4 regions of the Nitrogeniibacter aestuarii genome follow, and region 2 is predicted to be linked to each of the others. Evidence: predicted binding sites of a transcription regulator. Region 2 holds the regulator's gene; each other region holds the start of a gene.
What was found. The regulator sigma-54, encoded in region 2, starts transcription at its own class of promoters, with help from an activator protein. The targets are predictions, from matches to a motif close to TGGCACGCTTNCTGCTNA.
Positions count from the first base shown of each region.

Region 1: the regulator sigma-54 is predicted to act here: its motif matches at 2,574-2,591, upstream of nifE (nitrogenase iron-molybdenum cofactor biosynthesis protein NifE).
Region 3: the regulator sigma-54 is predicted to act here: its motif matches at 2,281-2,298, upstream of flgB (flagellar basal body rod protein FlgB).
Region 4: the regulator sigma-54 is predicted to act here: its motif matches at 4,006-4,023, upstream of J0W34_RS08150 (urease accessory protein UreD).

Region 1 covers NZ_CP071321.1:4,437,284-4,444,981, forward strand. The annotation lists gene nifN (nitrogenase iron-molybdenum cofactor biosynthesis protein NifN) at 1-1,139, opposite strand, end outside; gene nifE (nitrogenase iron-molybdenum cofactor biosynthesis protein NifE) at 1,149-2,546, opposite strand; gene J0W34_RS20660 (OmpW/AlkL family protein) at 2,774-3,379, shown strand; gene J0W34_RS20665 (DUF3325 domain-containing protein) at 3,500-3,820, opposite strand; gene J0W34_RS20670 (PepSY-associated TM helix domain-containing protein) at 3,813-5,495, opposite strand; gene J0W34_RS20675 (hypothetical protein) at 5,509-5,862, opposite strand; gene J0W34_RS20680 (TonB-dependent siderophore receptor) at 5,937-7,698, opposite strand, start outside.
Region 2 covers NZ_CP071321.1:494,172-501,869, reverse strand. The annotation lists gene recA (recombinase RecA) at 1-260, shown strand, start outside; gene recX (recombination regulator RecX) at 271-717, shown strand; gene lptB (LPS export ABC transporter ATP-binding protein) at 704-1,426, shown strand; gene J0W34_RS02330 (RNA polymerase factor sigma-54) at 1,441-2,853, shown strand; gene hpf (ribosome hibernation-promoting factor, HPF/YfiA family) at 2,868-3,191, shown strand; gene ptsN (PTS IIA-like nitrogen regulatory protein PtsN) at 3,309-3,794, shown strand; gene hprK (HPr(Ser) kinase/phosphatase) at 3,763-4,701, shown strand; gene J0W34_RS02310 (PsiF family protein) at 4,825-5,058, shown strand; gene J0W34_RS02305 (FHA domain-containing protein) at 5,112-5,981, opposite strand; gene ttcA (tRNA 2-thiocytidine(32) synthetase TtcA) at 6,088-6,993, opposite strand; gene J0W34_RS02295 (pteridine reductase) at 7,066-7,698, opposite strand, start outside.
Region 3 covers NZ_CP071321.1:2,916,978-2,924,675, forward strand. The annotation lists gene flgE (flagellar hook protein FlgE) at 1-690, opposite strand, end outside; gene J0W34_RS13540 (flagellar hook assembly protein FlgD) at 705-1,376, opposite strand; gene flgC (flagellar basal body rod protein FlgC) at 1,397-1,804, opposite strand; gene flgB (flagellar basal body rod protein FlgB) at 1,818-2,222, opposite strand; gene flgA (flagellar basal body P-ring formation chaperone FlgA) at 2,485-3,165, shown strand; gene flgM (flagellar biosynthesis anti-sigma factor FlgM) at 3,294-3,599, shown strand; gene J0W34_RS13565 (flagella synthesis protein FlgN) at 3,596-4,072, shown strand; gene J0W34_RS13570 (HD domain-containing protein) at 4,103-4,741, shown strand; gene J0W34_RS13575 (DNA repair ATPase) at 4,750-7,698, opposite strand, start outside.
Region 4 covers NZ_CP071321.1:1,753,948-1,761,645, forward strand. The annotation lists gene J0W34_RS08125 (urease accessory protein UreF) at 1-147, opposite strand, end outside; gene ureE (urease accessory protein UreE) at 144-647, opposite strand; gene ureC (urease subunit alpha) at 658-2,358, opposite strand; gene J0W34_RS08140 (urease subunit beta) at 2,358-2,663, opposite strand; gene J0W34_RS08145 (urease subunit gamma) at 2,821-3,123, opposite strand; gene J0W34_RS08150 (urease accessory protein UreD) at 3,132-3,995, opposite strand; gene J0W34_RS08155 (ABC1 kinase family protein) at 4,234-5,916, opposite strand; gene J0W34_RS08160 (DUF6781 family protein) at 5,916-6,563, opposite strand; gene J0W34_RS08165 (YiiX/YebB-like N1pC/P60 family cysteine hydrolase) at 6,643-7,698, opposite strand, start outside.

The DNA.
Region 1 (7,698 bases), 740 kb from region 2:
AACTGGGCACCGCCCTTGCGCGCCGCCTTTTCGAGATCTTCCAGATCACCGACCAGCACCTGGTCGACCGGCAGGTCGGCCAGGGCCGGGCCCTTGGCGGGGCTGACGGCGCCGACAATCTCGGCGCCCATACCGGTCATGAAGCGGGTGATCTGGCTGAGCAGGTCGGGGTCGGCGGCCACACCCACACGGGCGAAGCCGAGCATGAAATGCGCGTCGACCATGGCGTCCTGCAACTGGGCACGATGGCGGTCGATACGTGCCGGCACCGGTTTGCCGGAAATCTCCGCCAGGGCCAGAGTGAAGGCATCGCAGGTGTCCAGCCCCATCAGTCCGTCAAAACGGTAGTCGGGCACGCCGGTGCGCTCACGCAGCCGGTCGGCCGCCTTGTAGAGCGACGGACCGATCACCAGCGTGGCGGCCGACTCGCCCATGGCCGTGATCTCGGCGCGCGGCGTGCCGCCCAGGGTGTAGGGGGCATGCGGCTGGAAGGCCTGGTCGGTGAGGTGCCCGTCGAGCGAGTCGCCCACATCGGGCAACACCACGGCACGCATGCCGAAGGCTTCGATCCATTCGCGGATCGCTTCGACATCACCGGGGGTGAGCATGGACGAGGCCAGCACATTGACCTGCTTGGGGCGCTTGCCGGCCAGGTTGCTCGTCGGCACCAGGGTGTCGATGATCGCCTCCACCGCCAGCGCAAAGCCCGACTCGAAACAGCCCACATAGTCCGGCGTGTTCACCGGCACCACGGTCACGTCATCGAACTCCGGAAACTGGCTGCGAAACTCGCGCACGCTGCGATGGATGTCCGTGCCCTGGGTCTCGGACAGGCCCGTGGTCACCAGCCCGATCACATCCGGCCGGGTTTTCGAGGCCAGCGTGTGCAGGGCCTGCACCACGTTGTCGTCGGCACCCAGAATCGTGGAGACCTGATCCATGGCCGTCGTCTGCAAGGGGATCGGCTCGCGGAAGTGGCGCACGAAAAACACCTTGCCGAAGGCGGTGCAGCCTTGCGAGCCGTGCATCAGCGGCATCGAGCGACCGAGCCCGAGGAAGGCCAGCGAGGCGCCCACGGGCTGGCTCACCTTGAGCGGATTGACCGCCAGCGCTTTCTTGGTGGGGATGATGTCAGCCATGTTCGTGCCTCACGCGCTCATCAGGGCGCCACTGGTGCCCTGGCCCCAGGGCGCAGGACGGCGGACCGCCTCCCACACCGGGCTGTTCATGGAAAGCGCCAGCTGGCGCGCCAGCTCGGCCATGCCGGCGTAACCGGCGTAGGCGAATTCCCGCTCCTGGTTGATGTCGAGGAAGGGAATCTTGGCCTTCAGGGCGGTGTAGAGATTGCGGCCCCCGGCAATGAGGATGTCGGCCTTGTATTCGCGATAGACATCGAGCAGGGCCTTGGGGCTGCCGTCCTCGATCATCTTGGTGTCGTCGCCCATGATCTCGCGGATGCGCGCCTTGTCTTCTTCGGTGGACTTCTTGGTCCCGGTGGCCACCACCTTCATGCCCAGATCCTGCAGGGCCGAGACGATGGACCAGCTCTTCACACCGCCGGTGTAGAGCAGCACGCGCTTGTCCTTGAGCAGGGGCCGCCAGGGTTCGAGCGCCGCCATGGCCGCGGCCGTCTCGCGGGCGATGACGATCTCGGTGCGGGTCTTGAGGTCTTCGTCACCGATCAGCTCCGCAAAGCCGCGCAGGGCGGCGTTCATGTCCTCGATGCCGTAGAAGCTGCCCTCGAAGAAGGGCACGCCATGGTTGTCCTTGAGCTTGCGCGCCACGTTGAGCAAGGCCTTGGCGCACACCACCATGGTGGCGTCGGCCTTGTGCATGGTCTGCACTTCGCGGAAACGGGCATCCCCCGACAGGGTGCACAGAATGCGGTAGCCCAGCTCGTCGAAAAGCGGATGCACATGCCAGAACTCGCCGGCGATGTTGTATTCGCCGATCAGGTTCACGTCGTAGGTGGGGCGCCCGTCGATGCGCGGCGGTGCCGGCTCGGGCTCGGCGGTACCGACCACGTACTTGAACATGGCCTCGCCGGCGATGCGGTTGCCCAGATTCTTGGTGCCGTAGAAGCCGGCGGCATCCACCGGCACCACCGGCACGCCCCAGCGCTCGGTGGCGGCTCGGCAGGCGGCCTCCACATCGTCACCGATCAGCGCGGTCACGCAGGTGTTGTAGACGAACACCGCCGCCGGCGCGTAGCTCTCGATGGCCTGCTTGATGGCGTGAAACAGCCGCTTCTCGCCGCGCCCCATGACCACGTCGGTCTCGGACAGGTCGGTGGTCATCCCGATGCGATAGAGCTGCGGGCCGGAGGAGCGGGTGCCCCGGTTGTCCCAGCTGGAGCCGGCACATGCGATGGGGCCGTGGACGATGTGCGCCACGTCGGCAATGGGCAGCAGGGCGATCTGTGCGCCGTCAAACGAACAGCCACCGGCCGCCGCACCCGGCTTGGGGCGGGCACATCCGGACTTCTCTTTCGTGTTGTGACTGCAGGCCGGCTCGTCGAGCAGGGCCTGGATATCGCTGGCTTTCATGGCGTTCTCCACGGTTGCAGTGGAGATTTAGCAAGTAGGGTGCCAACGCCAAGCCATTGTTTTCAATGGATTCTGATGTTCACCCCCCATGTCACAAACACGACAATTCGCAGCAAACGCGCCTTGAGTCGCGATGTCGACATTGATACAGATCATTAACCCTTATAACGAAATGGTTAAAGTCGCCGCCAAGCTTGATTTCAAATCACCTGTACCGAGGCCAGATCATGAAGAAAACCCTGCTTGTCGCTGCCATCGCCGCCACCCTGAGCGTCCCCGCCTTTGCCCAGTCCCAGGGCGACTGGATGGTCCGCGTACGTGCCGTAAATATCGACACCGCCAACAAGTCCGACGCCATTGCCGGCCTCGCGGGCAAAGACGACATCCATGTGAGCGACAAGGTGATCCCGGAAGTGGACATCAGCTACTTCATCACCCCCAACATCGCCGCCGAGCTGGTGCTCACCTACCCGCAGGAACACAACGTCAAGCTCAACGGCACCGACCTGGGTACCGTCGAGCAACTGCCGCCCACCCTGCTGCTGCAGTACCACTTCATGCCCGAAGCCCAGTTCCGCCCCTATGTTGGTATCGGCGTGAACTACACCCTGTTCACCAATGACGAGCTGATCATGGGTCTGGAGACCGAAGACAGCAGCGTCGGCCTCGCCCTGCAAGTGGGTATGGATGTGAAACTGGCCGACCAGTGGTACCTGAACGTGGACGTCAAGAAGATCAAGATGGGCACCGACGTGAGCATCAACGGCAACAAACTCACCCATCTGGACATCGACCCGTGGCTGGTGGGTATCGGTGTCGGTTACCGGTTCTGAGAGCGCCGGTCACGGGGCGTCACCCTCCCTCTCGACTCCCTTGCTTTGACCGATTCGGGGCGCATTGGCGCCCCGTTTTTTCGTCCGTCGCCGGCTCGTGCTGCCCGCCCGGCAACGGGATCACCCCCGGGCCGGAAACGCCAACGGCCTGAGCCAGTGCGCCCGCCAGGCAAGCACCTGCGCAATCAGGAGGCCGGCGCCCGCCAGCAACATCCACCAGACAAGCACCGCCATCGACGGTCGATCCGCGATGAAGCAGCACACCGCGCAGAGCACCAGCGCCAGCCCGCCGGCACGGCGCAATCGCACGGCAACGCCCCCGCACAATACCGCGTCGCGCCCCACCACCTGACGCCAGTGCACCTCCAGACTGAGGGCCAGCCAGCCCATGCCGGCGACGGCGCAGAGGGCGGCCAGACACAACCAGATCGCTTCAGCCATGGGCCCCCTCCGCGACGGTGGATGAGACGCAAAGCTGTTGCCGCCCTTCGAGTTTTCGTGCCGCCCAGATGCTCACGGCGGCAGTGGCCAGCAACGCGAGATCGACCCCGGCCACGGCCCAGTAGGGGTCGGTCACCATCGTCTTGATCAGATGGTCGCCGGTGGTCAGCCAGTTCAGGCCGACCGCCATCAGGGCGAGCCAGGCAATGGCCCGGCATTGCTCCCGCCAGGCCGGGTTCATGCGCGCCTTGAGCACTGGCCGACTGCGCAGCCACGCATGCCCCAGGGTGAGCAGCCACAGCCCCCAGAAGGCGAGTTTTTCCCACGCCCCTTTGCCGTCCACCTCCGGCGGCAACAGACGATTGACCACCAGCATGCCCACGGCCGCCATCACCATGCCGGTGACGGTGGTCACCGCCAGCGCATCGACCACGCGTGCGCCCTGACTGCCGGTGTCGGCATGCATGCGCCTGCGCTTGCCCACGAAGAAGATGAAGCCCGTGGCGATGCAGACGCAGCCGATCAGCCCGCCCAGCACGTAAAGCCATCTGAGCAGCCAGTGTTCGAAGTGCTGCAGATGCAGGCCGGTGAGGAATTCGTTGATGTGCCCGACCGCGCTGGGCGGTGGTTCCTCGCGCAGCACCTCGCCGGTACTGGCCTTGAAGTGGATGGCCTGCCCGACCAGCGCCACTTGGTCGCTGCCGGCGCGATACAGGCTGACATAGCTGTTGGCGTCTCCCAGATGCTCGATGGTGAGCAACCCCACGTGGCCCGGCATGTCGCGCGCTGCCCAGCGGCGCCGGGCCTCGGCCACCATGGCGTCGACCGAGGCCAGCGGCGCGGCGATGCCGGCCGGTTCATGCGGCAGCCCGGTGTGCTGCGCCTCGAGCACCTCATGCTGCTTGTGCAGGGGTTTGAGCAGGGTCTGGCTGGTCGGGAAGTACACCGTGCCGGCAAAGATCACCAGCCCGGTCAGCGCGAAGAAGAAGTGGAACGGCAGGGCCACCACACCGGTCAGGTTGTGAAGGTCCAGCACGCTGCGCTGGGTACGCCGCCGGGGCCGGAAGGTGAAGAATTCGCGAAACATCTTGCGGTGCATGATCACGCCGCTCACCAGCGCCACCAGCATGGTGAAGCCGGCCACACCGACCAGCCAGTAGCCCAGGTTCAGCCACGGCCAGTTCAGTTGGTAGTGCATGGGATAGAACCACTCGCTGCCGATCTTGAGCGCGTCCGCTTGCAGGAACCGGCCCGAGCGCGGATCGATGGTCGCCCACCCATGCACATGCGCGTGCTCGTCAGCCGCGTCCTTGAGCCGGTTCGGCACATCGAATTCGGCGCCGATCTGAAGCACCGGGTCGCGGTGCGTGGTGTAGGCCCACAGCGACGCCATGGGCAGGGTCTCCGGCGCGGGCAACGGCCCCACGACACGCGCCTGGGTCGCCGCCATATCAACCGGATGCGGCTTGAGCTGCGCATACACCGGTTGCAGCACCGCATCGAAGCTGGGCATCGGCTGCGGGTCGAAGCGTGTGTCGGGAATCGCCCACCGGTCGATCTCGCGATCGAACACCGACAGGGTACCGAAGAAGAAGACGACCATCAGCACGAAGCCGAGCACCAGGGCCATCCAGGTGTGCAGCCAGGCCATGGCCTGGCGGAAGTGGGAGAACATCGCCAAGGCCTCCTCAGGAAAGCATCATCTGCTGCACGCCCCAGGCGGCAGCCGTCATTGAAATAGCGCCGGCCACCAGGACTACCCAGACGCGCACCAGCCGGGCGGCGGCAAAGGCCCAGAGAAACAGCGACAGATAGACCGGAAAGACGAGCAGCAACAGCGCTGTTTCGGCTTCGTGGAAATCGATGCCCAGCGCCACCGACCCCGCCATGCCCAGCGAGACGAAGCCCCAGGCAAAGGCATAGCCCCCCAGCAGCGCAAGCGCCAGGCGGTGAAGGAGCGCCCATGACGGTCGCCTGCCGGGCGCGTCGGTATTGCCCCGATCAGGGGTCGGGGCGGTGTCCTGTGAAGTTGCACTCGTCATCGTTCTGCCTTTGCTTCAATAGGTATCGTCGACTGGACGCACCGGAGGCCGGGCGGTCCGGCCTCCGGGCGCGCTCACAGCGTGTAGTCGAGCGACAACAGCATGGTTCGGGGGGCGCCGTAGATGGCGCCGTACTGGACCGTCCGCAGATATTTCTCGTCGAACAGGTTGTAGACGTTCAGGCGCAGGGCGGCCTTGTCGCTCAGTCGGTAGGTCGCGAAGGCGTCGGCGATGGTGTAGGCGTCCTGCCACGCGCCCCCGTCCTTGGAGACGTCGGACTGCCAGCGCACGGCCGTCCCCACCCGCAGGTCGGGCAGCCCGGGCACGCGGGTGTCGACACGGAGCTTCAGGGTGCGACGCGGCACCCATTCGTAGATGTCCTTGCCGTCTTCGCCGGTCAGCCTGAGCGCGGTGTAACCGGCGGTGATCCGGGTATCCGCGCCGATCTGCCCCGTGGCTTCGATTTCGATGCCGCGCGAGGTCACATCCCTCGGCTCGTAGTAGTTGCGCTGGGCAACCGCGTCGAACCCGGCGATGGTCGCCAGCCCCTGCTGCTCGGCGGAGAACACGGCGAAGGTGGTCAGCAGCTTGCGATCGAGCCATTCCGCCTTGACCCCGACCTCGGCATTGACGCCCTTCATCGGCGCCAGGAAGGCGCCATTGATATCGCGCTGGTCCTGCGCCTGGAAGATGTCCGAATACGAGGCATAGGCCAGCGCGTCGGGCGTGATGTCGTAGGTCACCCCGACATACGGACTCGCCTTCTCGGTGGTTTCGTTGTCGAGATTGGTGCCGCCGCCATAGATGGCCGTCCCGTCCCGCGTCAGACGGATGGCATTGACCCCGACGATGCCCTTGAGCCGGTCGGTGAGCGCCAGGCGGGTGGCGGCATACAGGCGGGTGATGCGCTGGTCGCCATCCGAGGCCACGCTCCTGGCACCCCAGTCGGGCTCGGGATAGACGTCGCCGGCATACGGAAAGGCCGGCAAGACCGGGAAGGTGGCCCCCGCATACGAGTAGGTGAGCGATGTCTGCTTCGAATGGCTCAGCCCCAGGACCGCGTCATGCTGGCGGCCAAAGGCGTCGAACCGACCGGTGAGATTCACATCGACGATATCGCTCTTCGACTCGCTCTGGCTGCGGTAGGGCCAGCCGATGAGCCCGGTGTTGTCGTTGTTCAGATAGCCGGTCAGCGAGTAGGCGTAGAACAGCCGGGTGCTGCCATCCCCCTCGGTGTGGTTGTAGCTCAGCTTGGCTTCCCAATCGGGCGACAGCGCGTGCAGGTACTCCACAAAGGTGTTGACCGACCGATTGTTCCAGCGTGTCCAGTCCTGCGAGGTGGAGGCCGACACATCGAAATCGGCCAGGGTGCCGTCCGCATAAGGCAGCGTCAGCGAGCCCCACATGGGCGAACGTTGCCGGGCGTCCTGGTAGGTCAGACCGAAGGTCAGCACGCCGTTGTCACCGACCTGCCCTTCGAGCACCCCGTAAATGGCGGTGCGCTTGTCGTGCAGTGCGCGCAGGTGCGAGTCCTTGTCCTCGTGCGCCACCACCAGCCGCCCGGCCCAGCTACCGTCCTCGGTCAGCACCTTGTTGTAGTCGAGCGCCACACGTTTGAAGTCATGCGAGCCGCCGGTGATCTGCACCTCGCCGCCATCGTGGTTGGTGGGCCGCTTGCGCACGAAGTTGATGGTGCCCGACGCGTTGCCAACCCCGGTGAGCAGGCCGTTGGCCCCGCGAATCAGCTCGATCTTCTCGAACAGGAAGGTATCCATCTGGCCTTCCACCAGCCCCCAGTCGTTGGTCATGCCCATGCCGTCGATCTGGGTGAGCATC
Region 2 (7,698 bases):
TCCTGTACGGTGAAGGTATCTCCCGCGAGGGCGAAATCATCGATCTGGGCGTTGAGGCCAAGATCGTGGACAAGGCCGGCGCCTGGTATTCGTACAACGGCACAAAGATCGGTCAGGGCAAGGACAACACGCGCGAGTACCTGAAGGCCAACCCGGCCATCGCGCGTGAAATCGAAAACAAGGTTCGCGCCACCTTCAACCTGTCGGCCATGGCCGCCATCGAGGCCGCTGCCGAACCGGTTGAATCGACCGAGGCCTGAGCCCGAGCCTATGGCAGACGCCCTGAAGGCCCGCGCCCTGAGACTGCTCTCGGGGCGCGAGCACAGCCGGGCCGAACTGGCGCGCAAACTGGGCAGCGAAGGCAACCGGGATGAGCTCGACGCACTGCTCGACCGCCTGGAGTCGCTGGATCTGCTCTCCGATGCGCGATTTGCTGAAAGTTATGTTCGCAGCCGCCAGACCCGGATGGGCAACCGGCGATTGCGTCTTGAATTGAAACAGAAGGGCGTGCCCGACCATTTGATCGACGCCGCTCTTGAAGAGGCCACCGACTCGGACGACGCCGTGCGCGCCCGTGAAGTGTGGGAAAAGAAATTTGGCCGGCAGCCGGTCGACGCCCGTGAATGGGCGAAGCAAGCCCGCTTTTTGCAGGGCCGGGGCTTTGCTGCCGACGTGATACACAAGATTCTGAAAGATCGCGACGATGAGCCTGCTTAGGGTCACCGGACTACAGAAGAAGTACAAGTCACGCACCGTGGTGCACGACGTCTCGTTCGAGGTCGGCAGCGGTGAAGTGGTGGGTTTGCTCGGCCCCAACGGCGCGGGCAAGACCACGTGTTTCTACATGATCGTGGGGCTTGTCGCCGCCGACGGCGGACAGATCACCCTCGACGAAGCCGACGTGACCCATCTGCCCATCCATGCGCGCGCGAAGCTTGGCCTGTCTTACCTGCCTCAGGAAATGAGCGTATTTCGCAAGCTCACGGTCGAGGAGAACATCCTTGCGGTGCTGGAGCTTCAGGGCCTGCCCAGGACAGCCCAGCATGAAAAGCTCGAAGAACTGCTCGAAGAACTCGGGATTGCCCACCTGCGCGACAGCACGGCCATCTCGCTTTCCGGGGGTGAGCGGCGCCGATGCGAGATCGCGCGGGCCCTGGCCACGTCGCCACGGCTGATCCTGCTCGACGAGCCGTTTGCCGGCGTTGACCCCATCGCGGTGCTCGATATCCAGAAGATCATTCGCTTCCTGAAGGACCGTGGCATCGGTGTGTTGATCACCGATCACAACGTGCGCGAAACCCTCGGCATCTGCGAGCGCGCATTCATCATCAACTCGGGTGAAGTGCTTGCCAGTGGCACACCATCCGATATCGTGCAAAATGACCAGGTACGTCAGGTCTATCTCGGCGAACATTTCAGACTCTGACAGCGCGATTCCCCATGAAACCCACACTTCAACTCAAACTCTCGCAGCACCTCACGCTGACGCCACAACTGCAGCAGTCCATCAAACTGCTCCAGCTGTCGACGATCGAGTTGAATCAGGAAATCGAGAAGGCACTGCTCGACAACCCGCTGCTTGAGCGTGAAGAGGGCCCCGGCCCCGAAAGCGGCAGTGAGGGCGATGGCGAAGGCGAGCGCAACGAAAGCGAGAGCACCGAGTCCCAGAGCAACGAAGTGCTCGACGCGATGTCCGACTGGGCCAGCTCCAGTTCGGGCAGCAGCAGCAACCGGGACGATGACGACGACAGCGACTTTCAGTCCTTCCACGCCGCCCAGGTATCGCTGCGGGAACACCTCGACCAACAGATTGCACTGACCCCGATGAGCGACCGCGACCGGTCGCTGGTCCGCCTGCTCATGGAAGCTCTCGACGACGATGGCTACCTGACGCAATCACTCGACGACATTCTGGAGATGTTCGATCCGGAGAACGAAGTCGAGATCGAAGACCTGCAGATTGCCCTGCACCACCTGCAGCACCTCGACCCCCCGGGCGTCGGCGCACGCAGCCCGTCCGAATGTCTGGCACTCCAGCTGCGCTCGCTGCCCGAGTCACCCACCCGTGATCTGGCCATGCGCATCGTTGTCGAGCACCTCGAATTGCTGGCCCAGCGCGACTTTGTCCGCCTCCGCCGTAACCTGCAATGCTCGGAAGACAGCCTGCGGGAGGCGCACCACCTCATCTGCAGCCTCAGCCCGCGTCCGTGCGCCGAGTTTGCCCTCAACGACACGCGTTACGTCATCCCGGACGTGGTCGTGCGCAAGGTCCGCGGCCGGTGGACGGCCGCGCTCAACCCCGAGGCCATGCCCAAGCTCAAGGTCAATGCCCTGTATGCGCAATTGCTCCAGCAGAATCGCGGCAACAACGGCGATCTGGGCGGCCAGCTGCAGGAGGCCAAATGGCTGATCAAGAACGTGCAGCAGCGCTTCGACACCATTTTGCGCGTCGCGCAGTCCATCGTTGACCAACAGCGCCAGTTCTTCGATTATGGAGAGGTGGCGATGCGCCCCTTGACGCTGCGCGAGATCGCAGAGGAACTGGAGTTGCACGAGTCGACGATTTCACGCGTCACCACGCAAAAGTACATGTCCACGCCCCGCGGCGTACTGGAGTTCAAGTATTTCTTTGGCAGCCATGTTGCGACCGATACCGGTGGCGCTGCCTCGTCGACCGCCATCCGCGCGTTAATTCGTCAACTTGTGGAGGCTGAAGACCGTAAAAAACCCTTATCCGATTCCAAAATCGCAGATTTACTTGGCCAGCAGGGCATGGTGGTGGCCCGACGCACGGTTGCCAAATACCGTGAGTCCCTCAACATCCCGCCGGTCAGCAAACGCAAGACGATCTGACTACAGGAGCGATCATGAACCTCAATATCACCGGACACCATGTGGAAGTCACGCCCGCCATCCGCGAGTATGTGGAATCCAAGCTGGATCGTGTGATCCGACACTTCGACAACGTCACCAGCGTGAATGTCATCCTGTCGGTCGAGAAGCTGGTCCAGAAAGCTGAAGTGACCCTGCATGTGCGTGGCAAGGATCTGTTCGCCGAAAGCGAAAACGAAGACATGTACGCTGCCATCGACGCCATGACCGACAAGCTCGATCGTCAGGTCCTCAAGTACAAGCAGAAGGTCCAGGGGCACAGCAACGAAGCGCTCAAGCACCAAAGCATCGAATCGTGATCGATTCCCTCGCCGCCTGACCGGGGACAAGGGTTTATAATGCGGGCCAATCCGCTCAATTAACCCGTCCCGCCCCGGCCGGGCGGTCTCGACCCCAAGGGGTCGCAAGAAGTCTCCATGAACCTCATTGCCTCCCTCCTTTCCTCCGATAACGTCCTCGTTGACCTCGAAGCCAGCAGCAAGAAGCGCGTCTTCGAACAGGCAGGCCTGATTTTCGAAAACAATCAGGACATTGGCCGCAGTACGGTCTTCGACAGCCTCTTCGCACGCGAACGGCTCGGCTCTACCGGACTGGGTCAGGGCGTCGCCATCCCGCATGGTCGAATCAAGGGCCTCAAAGAGGCGACCGGAGCGGTCATCCGTCTGAGCACACCGATTCCCTTCGACGCCCCTGACGGCAAACCCGTGGATCTTCTGTTCGTGCTGCTGGTGCCCGAACAGGCCACCGAGCAACACCTTCAGTTGCTGTCAGAGCTCGCGCAGCTGTTCAGCGACAGCGAATTCCGCGATCGCGTCCATCATGCGTCGGATGCGGCTGCCGTACACGCCCTGTTCACCACATGGGGTGCCCATGCGCCAGACCAGCGTCAGCCGCCTCTTTGAGCGAGTTGGCGAACGCCTTGAGCTGACGCACATCTGCGGCACGCTCGACCGGACGCTGTCGGTCTCCGAAGAACGCGTCTGGCCCGCCGATCTCGTCGGGCACCTGAATCTGATTCACCCCGAGCGACTCCAGATCGTCGGCATGGCCGAAATTGCCTGGGCACGTCGCCAGACCGCGAATCGCCTTGCCCGCTATGTCGAGGAAATTCTGTCGGCCCGCCCGCCAGCCATGATCGTGGCTGACGGCTGCGAGGTGCCAGCGACCTTCGAGCGCAAATGTGCGGCGGCTGACGTGGCCCTCTTCCGCTCACCGCAGCCGGCGGCCAGTGTCGTGGATCAACTGCGACTCTATCTGTCTCGCGAAATGGCAGAACGTACGGCCCTCCATGGCGTGTTCATGGACGTGCTCGGCCTTGGCGTCTTCATCACGGGCGACTCGGGCGCCGGCAAATCCGAACTGGCGCTGGAGCTCATCTCGCGCGGCCACGGACTGGTTGCCGATGACATGGTCGAGTTCTCACGGATCGCGCCAACCGTGCTCGAAGGGCGTTGCCCCGAACTGCTCAAGAACTACCTGGAGGTTCGCGGGATCGGCATTCTTAACATCCGCACCATCTTTGGCGAAACGGCATGTCGTCGGAAAATGCGGCTCAAACTCGTGATCTACCTGCAACGGCGCCAGCCGGGCGAAGGCGATCCAACCCGCCTGCCCATCGAGCAGGACACCATGGAAATTCTCGGTGTCGCAGTACCGAAAATGGTGATTCCCGTGGCGGCCGGGCGTAACATCGCCGTGCTGCTTGAGGCCGCCGTACGCACCACCATTCTTCAACTGCGCGGCATCGATACCACTCAGGAATTCATTGCCCGTCAGCGCGCCCTGCTGCTGTCGGACAATCCCGATTGAACAACTGGCACGGCCTTCGTCAAGCGCACAGCTCACGTAACAACAATGTCATATCTACATGGCATTTACGCTTCAATCATCTAAGCTCGGAATCTCTTCAAGTCGAAACCTCAGGAGATTTCCATGCGCAAGATCGCTCACCTGCTGGCCCTTGTGGTCGCCCTCGCCCCTACCTCCGCCGTCATGGCAAATCCGCAGCATGAACGCATGCGCAACTGCAACAAGACCGCCAAGGAACAAGCCCTGAAGGGTGATGAACGTCGTGCATTCATGAAAACCTGCCTGTCGGGCAAACACGAAAAACCGGCTTCAGAACCCGAAGCTGCCGTGAGCAACGAACCAAAAAAGGCTTCTTGAATGACTGAGGGCGCCCGCAGGCGCCCTCAGTCATTCATTAGTCCGTTCACGCATCAGATGATTTCGTAGAACACCAGATCTTTCTCGGTCTCATTGGCCGAAAAACCACAGCCAATCCGGCCCTGACCGGCCAGCATGACCTCGCCGCTGCGAATACACTGCTCGCCGCCGCCCTCGTTTGCCACGAAGGTGCCGTTGGTGCTTTGATCCACCAGGAAGAACCCGTCGCGCCGCCGCTCGATGCGGGCGTGCTGACGAGAGGTTCGCGGATCGATCACCACGATATCATTCCCCATCTCGCGCCCCATCAGCAGAATCGGCCGCAGCTCCTCGACCATGTGCGTGTCGTCCTGGTGTCGCACGCGCAGACGCTGGGATACGCGCGCTGCCGGGGGAATGGATGTCGCCATCCCGGCACGACCCGCCAGCGCATAGACCGGCCATTCGAAGCCTTCGACACTCAGGCCGTGTTCCTTGCCCTCACGGATGTACTGGCGCGTACCGGCCGTGAGCAACAGGACCGTCGCACCACTGATGAGCGCCTGCCCCGACTGCGCCATGCCGGCCAGACGCATGGCGACCGCCAATGCTTCACCCGCCGGGGGCGTTTCCTCTTCCATGGCACCGTAGTGCATGCCGATGCGGATCCCGAGGCGAACCCCGCGCACGGGCGGCAGACTGGCGACCCGTTCGACCATTTCGTTGGCCGAGATGATCGCGCCGTCACAGCGTTCGAATGCAACGCAGATTTCATCACTGGCCCGGCGTAGCAGCACACCGCCTTGGCCTTCGACCACCCGCTCGATGCGGTTCATGCTGCGCTCGACCGCGTGTCCGGCTTCGGTCTCGCTCAGCAGGGCAGCCAGACGCTCCCCACCGACGAGTTCGGCGTACATCACGCACACGTTACGTTGTTCTGTCATGAAAGATCACGCTTAACAGCGCCTTTCTCCGGCCTGAAACCCGTGCGCGCCGCCGAATGCGCGCACACGGTGCTGAAGGCTCGAAAGGCTGGGTGAACTTGATGCATCAGGACTCCCGGGTGACGTGCAACTGAATCGGCTGCGCCAGCGTTGGTGATGGCAGCTCGGGTGGGTCGAACACCGTATCGCCCTCGGCAACTTCGTCATTTCGGGTCAAGCCGACAAAATCGAAGAGGGACTTGTCCGCCAGATGCGACGGGATCACATGCTGCATCGCCGTGCTGATCGACTCGATCCGCCCGGGAAATTTCTCGGCCCAGTCGCGCAACATCAGTTTGATCTGACGGCGCTGGGCATTTTCCTGCGATCCACAGAGATTGCAGGGAATGATGGGGTACTGCATACCGCGCGCGAAGCGCTCGATCTCGGCTTCGGCACAGTAGGCCAGCGGACGAATGACCACATGCTCGCCGTCGTCGCTCACCAGCTTGGGCGGCATGGCCTTGATGCGCCCGCCAAAAAACATGTTGAGGAAAAGGGTTTCGATCATGTCATCCCGGTGATGGCCGAGCGCAATCTTGGTCGCGCCCAGATCCTTTGCAGTGCGGTATATGATGCCGCGCCGCAGTCGGGAGCATAACGAACAGGTGGTTTTCCCCTCTGGTATTTTTTCCTTGACGATCGAATAGGTGTCTTCCGTCACAATGCGGTACTCAACGCCAATCGATTCGAAGTAGGCGGGCAGCACATCGTCGGGGAATCCCGGTTGTTTCTGATCGAGGTTCATTGCGATCAGGCGGAAGTTGACCGGCGCCCGTTCGCGCAAGGCCAGCAGAATGGACAGCAACGAATACGAGTCCTTGCCACCGGAGATGCACACCATGACCGTATCGCCGTCTTCAATCATGTTGAAATCGGTGATGGCGGTACCTACTGCGCGCTCAAGCTTTTTCTTCAGTCGCAGAAAGGTGTTGGAGAATCGGCCCTCGGTGACGGGCTGCACGGCTTCGATGATGCGAACCTCAAACGAACAAACAACGCGCCATTATACCGGACACAAAACAGGGCAAATGCCTGATTTTTCTCACAGGTGGGCGCTTCTTCCCCCGTCCACGGCAAGGATCTGTCCGGTCACATAGGGCGCATCGAGCAGCAGAAAACGAACCGCACCGGCGATATCGTCGGGGCGGCCGGCACGTTTGAGCAAGGTGTGATCGATGATGGCGACCCGTTCGGCACCGGGAAACTGATCATCCTCGGGCCACATCACGGCCCCCGGGGCTACCCCGTTGACACGGACCCGGGGTGAGAGCTCGATGGCCATGGCGCGGGTCAGGCCCAGCAGACCGGCCTTGGCCGCACTGTAGACCGGATAGCCCGGCAACGGTCGTTCCGCGTGGATATCCACGATATTGACCACCGCGCCACCCGATTCGGCCAAGGCATCGCTGGCGGCCTGCATGAGGAAATAGGGGGCTCTCAGATTGGATCCCATCAGGTCGTCCCAGGCGGCCAGATCGGTCTTGCCGACAGGTGTGGGGAAGAAGCTGGAGGCGTTGTTCACCAGGGCGTCGAGGCGACCATAGTGGGCAGCGACGCGACTGATCAAACCCGGCATCGCCGACACATCGAGCAGGTCGGCCTGAAACACGGCCGCTGAGTCGGGGCGCATCGCGTTGAATTCGTTGGCCAGTGCCTGCGCCTCGACCACCGAATG
Region 3 (7,698 bases), 2.3 Mb from region 2:
CGAACCGAAGGCGGTGGCACCACCGCCATCGAGCTCGTGATAGACGTCCCACACCCCGCCGGAGGCCTTGCGGAAGTACATGGTCAGGATGTGGTCGTTGCCCAGCGAGTCGAACACCGTCACCGACGTCGATGCGTTGTAGGTGGTCGGGTCGGTGGCATCGAAAGCCAGGGTCGGCGTGGTGTTGCGCGAATCCAGGTTCAGGCCCAGATCGATGGTGGATGACGGGTTCGGCTGCAGGTCGGACGTATCGACCTGCATCTCCACCGGCGTGGCCGGCAGGATCGTGCCGGTGATCGTCGCTGGGTAACCGGTGAGACGGTAGCCGCCGGTATTGACGATGTAGCCGTCCTTGTCCACATCGAACTGGCCATTGCGGGTGTAGGCGATGGAGCCCTCGCCGCTCATCCGGAAGAAGCCGCCGCCGTTGATCGCCAGATCCAGTGGATTGTTGGTGGCGGTAATGCCGCCCTGGCTGAATGCCTGGGCAATCGACGCAGCGGAGGTACCGATACCGACCTGACCACCGGCGGAGCCCGTGGCACCGTTCATGGCCGAGGCGAAGACATCGGAAAACAGCGCGGAGCTGCCCTTGAAACCGACGGTGGAAGAGTTGGCCACGTTGTTGCTGATCACGTCGAGGGCGCGGGACGCGGCATTAAGACCGCTCAAACCTTGTTGGAATGCCATGACTGTCTCTCCCGTCAGAGGATTTGCTGAATTTCATCGAGTTGGAAAATGCCGAGGCTGCCGACCTGCACATCGACGCTCTTCGGCCCGCGGATGATGCTGGACACCTGGCCCAGCTCCAGCGCGGTTGAACTGACCTTGTTATCGCCCATGGTGGCGGTCACGTTGACCACATAGTTTCCGACTGCTGCCGGGGTGCCGTCCGTGGCGGTGCCGTCCCAGGTGAAGGTGTGGGTACCCGCATCGTGCGCGCCGAGGTCCGTCTTGAAGACTTCGATGCCGTTGGCGTCGGTCACCGTGATGTTGACCTTGTCGGCACCCGCGTCGAGCTTGAAGCCGCCCAGCGCGCCCTCCTCGGTCAGCACCAGACCGCGACCCGGCACGAACACGCCGCGCCCCACCAGTTGGGCGGCCTGCAGCGCGTCAGTCGACTGCTGGCCCTCGACCAGGCTGGCAAGCATGGTGTTGAGGCGTTCGATGCCGTCGACCGTGCTGATCTGTGCAAGCTGGGAAGTCACCTGGGCGTTGTCCATGGGGTTGAGCGGGTCCTGGTTCTTCAACTGCGTGGTGAGCAGCGTGAGGAAGCGGCCTTGAGCGTCGTCCATGGCGTTCGCCTCGGCAGGTTCGGTGCGGGCAAGATTGCTCAGAATCTGCTGAGCGTTTCCCGTGGCGGTGACAGTGGCCATTGTTCAAAACTCCTGCTGGATTACTGGCCGATGCTCAGCGTGCGCTGGATCAGCGTGCGGGCGGTGTTCATCACCTCCGCGTTCGCCTGATAGGAACGGGACGCGGAGATCATGTTGGTCATCTCCTCCACCACGTTCACATTGGGCATTTCCACATAGCCGTCGGCATTGGCCGCCGGGTTGGCCGGCTCATACACCATGCGCATCGGTGCCGCGCTGTCGACCACCTCCTTGACCTGCACGCCGATGGAATCGGCCGTGCCGCCGATCGGCTTGGCCGCAAACACCACCTGCTTGGCCTTGTAGGACTCGCCGTCCGGGCCAACCACGCTATCGACGTTGGCCATGTTGGAGGCGGTGGTGTTCATGCGCACCGACTGGGCATTGAGGGCGGAGCCGGCAATCTTGAAAACGTTAAGCATGCTCATGACGTCTCACCCCTCACTGGTTCTGCATTGCCGACTGCATGGAGCGCAGCAGGCCGTTGATGAAGGTGATGCTCGCTTCGTAGTGCAGCGCGTTCTCGGCAAAGGCGGCGCGCTCCACATCCATATCGACGGTGTTGCCATCGACGCTGGCCTGTGTCACGTTGCGATACTGGGCCAGCGAGTCGAACGGCGACGCCACCTTGCCCTGCTGATGCCCCGCATTGGTCGTGGCCAGCGCGATCGGGCCCATGCGCATGTTCAGCGCGCCGGTCAGCGCCTTGGTGAAGTCGATGTCTTTCGCCTTGTAGTTCGGCGTATCGGCGTTGGCGATATTCGACGAGAGCAACTGCTGGCGATAGGCACGCAGATTCAGTGCGGTCTGATGAAACTGCATTTCTTGATCGAGCCGGTTGGTCATGCTGTCACCTCTTGTTCAATTCGGTACCCGGGGCATCGATGCGTCGGGCACCACACCCATTGCACCATCCGTGCCAGGCATCCTACGGCCCGTCAAATCAAGGCAATGCGCTGAACAGGCCGGCAAAACAGGGGTTTTTCATTGCCGATGGGCGGCAAGCCCAGCCGGGAAGCGGCAAGCTTTGCCGATTCGCCGATTTGGCCGGCAAAGCCCCCCTTTTTCTCGCGGACACTCTTGCCGGGCCCATGGTCGAATGGGCGCCATGAAACGCTTTGTCTCCTGCTTTTTGCTGCTGATGACTCTGTCGACGGGCGCGGTCGCGCAATCGCCGGGCACCGTGCGCGCCGTGGTCTACGAGTTCCTGCGCGGCCAGACCGCCGGCCAGAACGGTCAGGTGAAGATCGAAGTGGAGCAACCGACCATCCCCGCCCATATGCCGCGCTGTGACCGGCTCGAACCCTGGCTGCCTGCCGGCGCACGGCCGTGGGGCAAGGTACGGGTGGGCGTGCGCTGTGTCGGCCAGGGCAACTGGGCCTTGTACGTGCCCGCCCAGGTGAGCATCCTGGGCAACTATCTGGCCGCCGCCCGGGCGCTGAGACCGGGCGATGTGCTCACGATTGCCGACATCGAACTGCGCAGTGGCGAAATCACCACCATGGGCCGGCAGTTACTCACCGAACCCGAGCAGGCCGTTGGTCAGCAGATGCGCTTTGCCGTCGCCAGCGGTCAGCCCTTGCGCGCCACGATGATGGCGGCGCCCATCGTCATTCAGTCCGGCCGTCCCGTGAAGGTCATCGTTCAAGGCAGCGGCTTTTCGGTCGCTAATCAGGGAACGGCCCTGGGCAACGCCCGCGCCGGTCAAGCGATTCGCGTCCGCCTTGCCTCAGGGAAGGTCGTCTCCGGTGTGGCGACCGATAACGGAGAGGTGCTGATCCGGCCGTGACCCGTGTCACGACTGGGATGCAGGAAAGATTCGTTTACATGTTTTATCGATATGGCGTACTAAAGTTTTTACAGGTGGCGCCGTAACAGCAGATGTAGTCAAATAAAAAACAATTGAGGACCATTGCTGTGAAAATCGATAACTCTGTGAAATCGGTGGGGAACACCCCTGCCGGCGAGCAGCGCGCCCGAGCGACGGGTCAGGCCCCGGGGGGCCAGACCCAAGGCGATCAGGTGCAACTGTCGTCGCTTTCATCGGGTATGCAACAGGCTGAAAAGGCCATTGCAAATACGCCGGTGGTCGACCAGGCGCGCGTGGATGAAATCAAGCAGGCCATGACCGAAGGTCGCTTCCAGGTGGATGCGAACAAGGTCGCAGATGGTCTGATCGACAGCGTTCGCCAGATGCTGGCGGCGCAACCGGCCCAGACGTGACGACCCAACAACCTGTAAAAATCCGTCTCCTTTCCTTGCTCAGTGACGAAGCCGCGCAGTTGCGCAGCTTCGTCGCTTTGCTTGTGAACGAAGAACAACTGCTGGTCAGTGGCGAAACCGATGCGTTGATGGCGCTGGCCCAGCAGAAGACCGAGCAGTACCGGAAGTTGCAGCGGCTCAACGACGACCGGCTGCGCCTGCTCACCCAGATCGGACTGCCGGCCGACGACGAATCCGTTCGCAAGCTGTGTGGCGCCGAGCCGAACGCAGCCGCCCCCTGGGATACCGTGCTTGAACTGGCTCGCGATGCCCAGGCCCGCAACACGCGCAACGGCAAGCTGATCACCGAGCTGATGCAGCACAACCAGGCCGCACTCTCCACCCTGCTCTCCGCCGCCGATCAGCCCGCGCTGTACGGCGCCGATGGTCAGAGTCGCCCGATCGGCGGTGGCCGAAAACTCGGCAGTGCCTGATCCGCGACAAATGCGGTAATGTCAGGCGCCATGACGCCAGACGAATCCATTCTCGAAGACTTCATTGCCACCCGGCTGGCGGCCGATCCGGCCCACGACATCGAGCACGTGCGCCGAGTGGTGACCAATGCACGGCGCATCGCGGTGGCCGAAGGCGCAGACCTGGACGTGGTCCTGCCCGCCGCCTGGCTGCACGACTGCGTGTGCCTGCCCAAGAATCACCCGGAACGTTACCTGGCCTCACGTCAGGCCGCCCGCATGGCCACTGAATACCTGCAGGCTTTCGGGCTGTCCCAGGACCGCCTGGAGGCCATTGCCCACGCCATCGAAGCCCACAGCTTCAGCGCCGGCATCCAGGCCCGGACGCTGGAAGCCAGAGTCGTTCAGGACGCCGACCGTCTCGATGCCCTCGGCGCCATCGGCATCTCCCGTTGCCTGCTCACCGGCGGCGCCATCCAACGCGCCCTCTACTCGGGCGAAGACCCCTTCTGCACCGTCCGCGAACCGGACGACAACCGATTCTGCATCGACCACTTCTACCGCAAGCTATTCACCGTGGCCGGGACGCTGCACACGCGCAGCGCGCGACAGGAGGCATCGAACCGCATCGCTTTCATGCAGGCCTACCTCCAGCAACTCGGTCACGAAATTGGTCAGCAAGCGCCCTGAGCGGCCCCTCACTCGGGCCTGGAATCATCCGCCTTGCGCTGAGTGCGCCGTGGCTTTGGCTGCTGCGACTTCGGCGCAGACTCAACCACGTTGTTTTCCATGCGTTGCACCAGAGTCGCGATGCTTTTCACTTCGTCCCAGAGGCTGTGGTCGAGCTTCATCTTGAGGTAGGTGGCGTTCACCAGTGGCAACAACACCTTCTCGTAAGAAGCATGCATCTGCTCGAGCGCTGATCCGATGCCGCCCAGATCCACAGGCGCGGCCTGAACGCTGACCTCCGGCTTCAGGCGTGACAGTGCGGCGTCGATCCTTGCGAATCCCTCTTTGACGGCAGATTCCGCGTCTCCATTCGGCCGGAGCGTCTCGATGGCGCGAGCGACATCAAGCACGGTATTGGCGATGCGGGTCGTCCCGTCGGCATCGTCGCCACCCATCTTGCGGCGACGCACGAAGGCCTCGCGGATGTCCGTCCAGCGCGCCTGCTCTTCGGGTGTCGCGTCGCCGATCATGTGCGCGAGCTTGAGCAGGTTTTCTTCTGCGCCTGTGGTGAGCGTCTGCGCTTCGCCACGATAGTGATCGCGTAGCGCCAGATCCAGTTCTTCGTCGCTCATCAGCGGCGTGATCTTTGCCGCCAGCTTGGCCATGTTGCGGTAGCTGCCCTGTAGCTTGAACGGCGGTTCAGTGCGGTATTCATCCTTCTGGGCCGCCGATTCGATATAAGCCAGATTGACCTTGAGCAACAGCGAACGCACCTTGCCCATGCGCTTGAAGACTTCGACCAGTTCGTTGAGTTCGATCCCGCTGTAGGCATGGGAAAACTCGCTCGAAGGCACCTCTTCGCCCTCGGCCATTCTGAGCAGACGCTGCACGTCCTCCGGATCGCGCGAGGCCAGCGGCTGAAGCAAGGGATTGGCGGTCAGTGCATTCTCCAGATACGACATGGCGAACAGGCGCTCGTTGCCGGAGAGCACATCGCCCAGGTTGTAGATGTCCGCCCGGTTGGCGAGCATGTCTGGAATCTTGAAGACATCACCCGATTCGGTGTACGGGTTGCCCGCCATCACGATGGCAAAGCGCTTGCCGCGAAGATCGCAGGTGAAGGGCTCACCGTTGCGAACCGCTTCGATGCGTCGGGTGCCATCGGCCAGTGCAATGAACTTCTGCAGGAACTCCGGATGCGTGTGCTGGATATCATCCAGGTACAGCATGACGTTATTGCCCATGGCCAGACCCAGATTGAGTTTTTCCAGCTCCTGGCGGGCACCCGTGCTGCGTGCCGTCGCCGGGTCGATGGACGTGATGTCATGGCCCAGCGCCGGGCAGTTGATGCGCACGAAGATCAGACCGAGCCGATCGGCCACATATTCCATCAGCGTCGTCTTGCCGTAACCCGGTGGTGAGATCAGCAGCAGCATGCCCATGCGATCACTTCGATTCGCGTCGCCGGCGGCGCCGATCTGCTTGGCCAGGTTGTCGCCGATGATGGGCAGGTAGACTTTGTCCAACAACTGATTGCGCACGAAGGACGACAAGGGCTTGGCCTTGAACTGATCCAGGCGCAGACGCGCGCGCTCCTCCTCCACCAACTGCATACGCAAGCGCTGGAGCGCCTCGAACGCCGGGACAACGATCGCCTTGTGCGCACTGAAACGCATCCAGAAATCATTGAGATTCAGCGCCAGTGCGCCCTGATGGATGCGCTCGTGCTCGCCGAGCAGGCCGGAAACCTGCATGTCCAGATGCACATTGCGGCGTTCGCGTTCGACGTCGAACATGAGTGCAGTGGCGGCGTCGAGCGCCCAGGCGGAGTCCCCCGCATCGCTTGCGCTCTCGCTCGCGGCGTAGGCCTCGCACCACTGCCGCACCATGCGCCAGCGCTCTTCGGAAGCCGCGGCATCGATATCCTGCTTCCACTGCACCAGCCGGCCACCCTGATCGAGTTGTCGCTCCAGGGCCGCGGCGATGTCCATGCCGGCGCCCGAGATGACCCAGACGTCACCGCCTCTTGGCACAACAAGCTGGTTCAGCAGATAACGGGCGGCTTCGCCGGCCAGCGACGAGGCGTCCACCTCGAATCCGAAACGAGGTCCGAACTGCGCCAGGGCGGCGGTCAGCTCGTGCTCGAACGCCCGCTGCATGCCCGAAGCACCAAAACAGTTGCGGATACCATGGGCCGTGCGCGCTCCACGCAGCCATGCCCGCCGCTCTTCGTCACGACATCCCACCTGCCAGTAGAGCAGCGCCAGCGCACGCGCGACGGGCGGATGGGCCAGCAGCCCGGCCTCGGCCTGCATCGGCACGAGCGCCTTCACCAGCATCAGGGCGTCGTGATCATGCACCCCTTTCTGATAGCCCTCCTGATAGCGCGAGGTGGCGAACTGTCGAATGAGTTTCTCGACACTCTGCGCCCCCGTCTCACCCTCAAGACACAGCTTGTGCAGGGCATCAAAATCGATGTCCCCTTCGCCTTCAAGGGATGCGCTGACGAACAGACCGGCCAGATACTCGGCGCGGTACAGCGCGTTTGTCTCCGACACCAGGGCCTGATCGAGGTAGGACGATAGCGCGTCGAGACGCTCGTCCCGAATGGGATCGAAGTAATCCGTCCCGTTCAGGTGAAAGTGCATCGCGCCCGAGCGCGGCACGAGGGTGAGATCAAGCGGTTGCTTGTTAATGGTGAACAGGTGTTGGCCGAACCGCAGCGCGTTTCCATCATCGGCAAGAAGATCCTGCTTGTCCCTGACCGCTCGAACGGCCTGATCCCGTGCCGTCTTCAGCCGCGTTTCAAGATCCCCCGCCAACACCGACGCCCCGAGTTCGCGCACCGATTCAATCTGCTGGCGAAGCTTGGTGATCAGCGCGTCTGCGGCAAAGTAGGCGTGAACGGCGTCGATATCCTTGATCTGCGACACACGGCGCGGAATACCGCTCAGAATGCGCTCGGCAGCCTCCGCAAG
Region 4 (7,698 bases), 1.3 Mb from region 2:
CACGTCGGCAATCCATTCGCCGGTGTCTGCCTCGGTGCTTACACGCCCGCAATCGATGGCCCACTCCAGGCCTTGCGAGTAGGTGTATGCGCCGACCGGCAGGGCCGGCGTGGTCAGTTGCAGGAGGCGGACGAGGGGCAGGCTCATGCGTTGTGACGGTATTCGTGAATCTTGGGGCCGCGGCGCTCGGACGGCTCGCCGTGGTGGTGGTGGCCGCCCGAGTAGGCGCCCGATTCCGGCTCGAAGGGCGCTTCGATGGCCAGGACCTCGCACCCGAGGCCCAGGAGCATTTCCTCAAGCACATGGTCGGCGGCGATGCGCAGCCAGTTGCCCTGAGCGTCCTGGCCCACCTCGACCGCCACATGGCGGTTGCCCAGGTGATAGGCGGCGCGGGTGAGGTCGAGCAGCGTGGCACAGCGGGCTTCGACCAAGGCCTCGCTGGCGGAGACCACTTCGACCACGCCGCCGTCACTGGCGAGCAGGCGCTGACCGCCGCGCAACACCGTGCCGCGTGGCAGGAACAGGCCGACTACCTCGCCGCTGTCGAGCTTGGTGCGCAAGCGGCTCTTGGTGCGCTTGTCGTAGCTCAGGGTGAGTGTTTTGGTGGTGGCGTCGTCACCCTCGTACATCTGCTCGATCAGCAACATCTCGACATCCTCAGAACAGGAAGTAGCGCTGCGCCATGGGCAGCACGTCGGCCGGGTCGCAGGTCAGCAGCTGGCCGTCGGCGCGGACCTGATAGGTTTCGGGGTCCACTTCCAGCGTGGGCATCCAGCCGTTGTGGATCATGTCGCCCTTGCGCACTTGGCGGATGTTCTTCACCGCCACCAGTGGCCGACTGAGGCCGAGCGCGTCGAGCGCACCGGTCTCGAGCGCCGACTGGGAGGTGAAGGTGACCGAGGTCTTGAGCCCCCCGCCGTAGCTGCCGAACATGGGGCGATAGTGCACTGGCTGCGGGGTGGGAATCGAGGCGTTGGGATCGCCCATGGCCGCAGCGGCGATCATGCCGCCCTTGATGATGAGGCTCGGCTTGACGCCGAAGAACGCCGGCTTCCACACCACCAGGTCGGCCAGCTTGCCCACCTCGACCGAGCCCACCTCATGGGAGATACCATGGGAAATGGCCGGGTTGATGGTGTATTTGGCCACATAGCGTTTGACGCGGAAGTTGTCGTTGGACGACGGATCGCCCTCAAGCGAGCCGCGCTGCACCTTCATCTTGTGGGCGGTCTGCCAGGTGCGGATGATCACTTCGCCTACCCGGCCCATGGCCTGGCTGTCGGAGCTCATCATCGAGAAGCAGCCCAGGTCGTGCAGGATGTCTTCGGCGGCGATGGTCTCGCGACGAATGCGGGACTCGGCAAAGGCGACGTCTTCGGCGATGGACGGGTCCAGGTGGTGGCACACCATGAGCATGTCCAGATGCTCGTCGATGGTGTTGACCGTGTAGGGCCGGGTTGGGTTGGTCGAGCTGGGCAGCACGTTGGCCATGCTGGCCAGCTTGATGATGTCCGGCGCGTGGCCGCCGCCAGCGCCTTCCGTATGGAAGGTGTGGATGCAGCGGTCCTTGAAGGCCGCGGCGGTGTCTTCCACAAAGCCGGATTCGTTGAGTGTGTCGGTGTGGATGGCCACCTGGATGTCCATCTGCTCGGCCACCGACAGGCAGTTGTCGATGGCCGCGGGCGTGGTGCCCCAGTCTTCATGCAGCTTGAGGCCGATGGCACCGGCGGTGATCTGCTCGGCCAGTGCGCCCGGCAGCGAGGCGTTGCCCTTGCCGAGAAAACCCAGGTTCATCGGAAAGGCGTCGGCGGCCTGCATCATCTTCTGGATATGCCAGGGGCCGGGCGTGCAGGTGGTCGCGTAGGTGCCGGTGGCCGGCCCGGTGCCGCCGCCAAGCATGGTGGTGACCCCGCTCATGAGCGCCTCTTCGATCTGCTGCGGGCAGATGAAGTGGATGTGGGCGTCGATGCCACCGGCGGTGATGATGTTGCCCTCGCCGGCAATCACCTCGGTGCCCGCGCCGATGGGGATGGTCACCCCCGGCTGGATGTCCGGGTTGCCGGCCTTGCCGATGGCGCTGATGCGGCCATGCTTGATGCCGATGTCGGCCTTGACGATGCCCCAGTGGTCGATGATGAGCGCGTTGGTGATGACTGTGTCGGCCACGTCGGCCGCGAGCAGCTGGCTCTGGCCCATGCCGTCGCGGATGACCTTGCCACCACCGAACTTCACCTCTTCACCGTAGATGGTGTAGTCCTTCTCGACCTCGATGATGAGGTCGGTGTCGGCGAGACGCAGGCGGTCGCCCGTGGTCGGGCCGAACATTTCCGCGTAGGCGCGGTGGGAGATTTTTGCCATCAGAGTGCTCCCATCACTTTGGCATTGAAGCCGTAGACCTTGCGGTCGCCATCGAGCGCGACCAGTTCGACCGTCCGCACCTGGCCGGGCTCGAAACGCACGGCGGTGCCGGCGGCGATATTCAGTCGATAGCCGCGAGCGGCTGCCCGGTCGAAGGACAGCCCGGCGTTGGTCTCGAAGAAGTGATAATGCGAGCCGACCTGAATCGGGCGGTCGCCCGTGTTGGTCACCTCGACGGTGATGGTGTCGCGCCCGACGTTGAGTTCAAGCTCGCCGTCCTGTGGGAGCAGTTCTCCGGGGATCATAGGCACCCCCACGCTCGCATGCGATCGCTGCCCCCCAAGGGGGCCGCGCCCGCCCTTGGGGCGGCCCGGCGGGCGGGCGACCCTGCGACAGACGCCCGAATGCGACCGGCCCGAACGGCAGTAGGGAGAATCAATAAGGTAGGCATGGCGAGGTACCTCATACGATGGGGTTGTGGACGGTGACGAGCTTCGTGCCGTCGGGAAAGGTCGCTTCCACCTGGATCTCGGGAATCATCTCGGCAATACCGTCCATGACCTGGTCCCGGTTCAGCAGCGTGGTGCCGTAGCTCATCAGCTCGGCGACGGTCCTGCCGTCGCGGGCGCCTTCGAGAATGCCGGCAGACAGGTAGGCGACCGCTTCCGGGTAGTTGAGCTTGAGGCCGCGTGCCATGCGGCGTTCGGCCAGCAGGGCTGCGGTGAAGATGAGCAGCTTGTCCTTCTCGCGAGGGGTCAGTTCCATGGGTCTCCTCAGGTCTTCCAGATGCGGGGGATGCGGGCTTCCTGGCCGGTCAGCGCCGGCCGCAGCACGCCCCACAGGGCGGCGAACCAGTCGCGGCCGGCTTCGCAGCGGTCCCCCAGATAGCGGGCAATGAACAGGTCGGGCAGCAGGGTGATGCCCCCGTCGCCGTGGGTGATCGATATCTCGCGGCAGCGTTCGACCAGGGCGTCATTCAGGCCGGGGCCGGCAGCAATGAAGGTGCCGGTAACCCGTTGGCCGTCGAGCCCGCTGGCTGCGTGCATCAGCCGGTGACCGCCATCAACGCGCCCTTGCTCACGCCACAGGGTTCGGCCATCTCGCCGGATACGCATCGACTGTGCGAATCTGCCGTCGTGAAACTGGTGGTCTTCGCCGTGGCGACCGAAAGCCGTCATTTCCATGGCGAACAGGCAGGCGTCGGGCGCCAGATCGATCTCCGTGACCAGCCGCGCATTGGCCTGGCGGAACACGATGTTCTCCTGCGGGAGCCACTCCAGCACGCCACCGGCGGCAACGCTCAGGTGTTGTCGAAGCACGCCTTCCGCGCCGAGGCTGCGGTACCATTTGCCGGCCCCCGGGGTGGTGATCAACGCGTGGGCCTTGTCGTGCACCGAGACACTCACATCGAGCACATCGCCGCCAGCGATGCCGGCCGGAGGATGCAGGACGATACCGTGGCAAATGCGTTCGCCTTCCGGGTAAAGGGCTTTCTGTAGTCGCAACGGCCCTTCATGAATGCGCTCGACAAGCGCCGTGCGCTCGCCACGGGCCTCGAAGCCCAATCGCAGCCGGGCCTGCCAAGAGGAGGCGGCCGCAAGATCGGTGCGAAGCAGAGCAGGCGCGCGGGCGTTCATGTGGTTCGTGATTGCAACATGCGGGCCAGATTCGACGCCGGATAAATTCCGTTTGAATGACAACGAGTTACTGTTGGCTTGTACATGCAGTGGGCGTGGAATCGACGATCGACCGTGAATTTGCGCACGGCCTTGGTGAAAAAACGCGGGTTTTCACCATTATGGTGCAAATCAAATCGTCGGGGCGGGGCTCTACGCCAATGTGCGTACTCCCTCGTGGTGGCGCCTTCCGGGGGGCTTAGCGGCCGCTGCGGATGATCGAGAACACCACCACCACGGCGCCGATGAGCGCCAGTACGAAACCGCTCACCCCCAGGGGCGGGAAACCCGCCAGCAAAGGCTCTTTCTCCACGCTAATGACGATCGACGAGCCCACGATCATGGCGGCGGTGAGAATGGCCAGTGCCACCCGGTTGCTGGCCTTGTCCATGCGTTCCGTGAAGCGGTCCAGCGGCGGCACGTCCACCTGGATCTGCATCTTGCCGCGCTGAGCCGATTTGATCAGTTGCCTCAGATCACGGGGCAGGTCGGTGAGCAGGCTGACGGTGTTCGACAGGGTGCGCCAGCCGCGTTTGGCCACCGCCTTGGGCGCCATGTGGGTCAGCAACGCCTGTTGCAGGTAGGGGGCGGCTTCGCTGGCCATGTCGAAGGCCGGGTCGAGTTGCCGGCCAAGGCCTTCTAGGGTGATGAAGGCTTTCACCAGCAGCACCAGATCGGGGGGCAGGGCGAGCCCATGCTCGCGCAGGATGGTGACCACGTCGCTGAGCATGGCGGTCACGTCCAGGCGCTCGAGTGGCACCCCGCGGTACTGATCCACAAACGCGTCGATTTCGGTGCGCAGGGCTTCTTCATTGACGTGGGTGTCGCTGTCGCCACTCCAGTCGAGCAGCACATCGGCCACGACCGGCGCATCCTGGGAAACCAGGGCGTTGAGCACCTGGGCCACCTGATAGCGGCGGTTTTCGGAGAGGCGACCCACCATGCCGAAGTCGATGAAGGCAATGCGGTTGTCTTTGAGGTAATACACGTTGCCGGGGTGCGGGTCGGCGTGAAAGAACCCGTCCTGCAGGATCATCGTGAGTACCGCCGTGGCGCCGCGCTCCGCCAGCAGCTTTGCGCTCAATCCGGCGGCCGGCAGCAGGCGCACCTCGCGACCGCTGACGCCGTCGACGTAGTCCTGCACGTTGAGGCGCTCGCAGGTCCATTCCCAATAGACGCGCGGGATTACGATGTCTTCGCGATCTTCCAGGTTGCGGGCGACGCGCTCTGCGTTGCGTGCCTCTGCGGCGAAGTCCAGCTCCCGGCGCAAGGAGAGCACGAACTGGCGCACCACCTCCTTGGGTCGATAGCGTCTGAGATCGGGCGAGTCGGCATCGACAATCTCGGCCAGCCGTTCCATGAGCCGGATGTCGGCTTCGATGACCGGGCGGATGCCGGGCCGTCGGATCTTGAGGATGACCGGCGTGCCGTCCGGCAGGCGTGCCCGGTGCACCTGGGCGAGCGAGGCTGCCGCGAGTGCCGTGGTGTCGAAGCCGGTGAAGATGTCTTCGGGTGGGGCGCCGAGGTCTTCTTCGAGCTGGGCGCGCAGTTGCTCGAAGGGCAGGGGCGGGGCCTCGTCCTGCAGCTTGCTCAGCTCGTCGATCCATTCCGGCGGGAACAGGTCGACGCGCGTGGCGAGCACCTGGCCCAGCTTGACGAAGCTCGGGCCCAGTTCTTCAAGCGCGCGCCGCACCCGGGCCGGAGGCGCCAGGTGGGCGAGCTCTTCCGGCGCACGCCAGTTGAGCGCCTTGCCGGCTTTTTCGAGCGCGCCGGACATGCCGATCCGGCGCACCATGTCGCCGAAGCCGTAACGGATCAGGACCGAGGCAATGTCATGCAGGCGCCCCAGATCGCGCACCGCGCCCAGCGCATCCCAGAGCATCAGCGGCCCTTGCCGCGATCTGCGGCGTCCTGGAGTCGGTCGGCAATGCCGCGCAGGAAACCCGCGGTGAGCCCGGCCATGAGTTTGCCACCAGCCTGCAGCGTCTTGGTGCCGTCGCTGACGGCCTCTTTGGTCACTTCCGCCATGGTCTGGGTCAGGCGTGTCTGGATGGCGAACAACTCCTTGCCGGCGGCCGTGCCGTGGATGCGCGCATGGTCAGCGAGCTGACCGAGTGTGTTCTGCGCAGCCCCCGTGGCCTGCTTGGCGCCCTTGGTGAGCGTGTCGGCCATCAGCGTCTGCAAGGACTTGACGTCATCGAGCAGGCTTGAAAACTCTTCGGATGAATAGGCCTTGCCCTCGCTGCGGGCCTCCTGAATGGCCAGCGAGGTGGCCTCGGCGAAATTGCGCAACGCGCCATCCATGCCGTGCATGGCTTCCTTGATGGCTTCTTCCATGCGGGCGCTGCGACGCGACGCGCCCTCGCGAATGCCGTCGGTCACGGTGGCGAAGGTCTCGCGCATGCCCGTGGTGTCAAGCGGTCGGCCTGAGAGCGCGTCCACCGTCAGTTGGCGAACACGTTCGGCGATCTCCTTGGGGTCTTCCTGCAGGGCGTCGCTGACCTGCTGTTCAAGCGGTTTCTGTTCCATGAGGCACCTCCGTATCGGATTCACCTCCATGGCAGCACTCGGCGATGCTGGCGTCAAGTCGACGACGGCGAATACCGCTCTATGGGCTGACCTGATCGGCGCCGCTACCAGCGAGCATGACGACCCGCGGTTCGATCAGCTTGGCCAGTGCCTCTCCGGGCGATTGATCGATGCGCTGACCGTCGTGATAGAGCACCGTCACGTCGAAGCGCCCGTCGCCCACTGCCTGCTGGGCAATGTTGTCCGGGCTGACCACCACGCGGCCGAGTTTGCGGTCAGTGGGCCACGGCACGTTGCCGTAGGCGTGATAGACCAGTTCCGAGCATACGATGCGATCGATACTCTGGGCGTCGAAGTTGAAGTCGTAAGCCTTGCCGACCTGACGCAGGGTCTGGAGGATGACTTCGCGGCGGGCGTCGTCGTCCAGAGTGCGATGGCGCAGCACGGCCAGATCATCGACGTTGAGAAAGTGCGCCATGGTGTTCATTTCGACGCCCGATCGCAGGGCTTCGACGACGCCGTGCCCGTCGGCGATGGCCTGCTGATGCGGCAAGACGACCGGATGGTCCCACAGGCCCAGTTCGCGGAGCTCCGCCTCGGTGCCGATCCACACGGCCGCATGACCCCAATGGCCGGGAATGAATGAGTCGGTCAGGCGGAATGGCGTCTTCTCGAGCAGCACATCACCTGCCTTGAGCTGGGCGGTCACCGCATCGTGAATGGCAGGGTTGTCATCGAGCTTGCCGCGACGCGATTCGACCAGCCCCACCACGTTGCCGAAGACCATGCTCGACAGGTTCACGCCTTCGTTGGAGACGTCTCGGAGCACGTCGGTGGAAACCGTGCCGACCAGGCCGAGCACGTGACCGGCGTAGTCCAGCGGACGGAGCTTGCGGATCATGCGGTAGGCCGGGCTTTGCTCGACCAGTTCGGCCAGATAACGCTCATCTTCGTAGTCTGAGGTGGCCAGCGTCCGGCCGTATTTTTCGTACCACTCGATCCCGCGTCGCACCCGTGCCCGGTTGGCTGCAGAAGCGAAGGCAATGGCACTGCGACGCAGTTCGCCCCTGGGCACGTGAAAGCCCGGATCGCCCTTGTTGATGTGATCGCGCAGGATGCGATTGTCCCGATACAG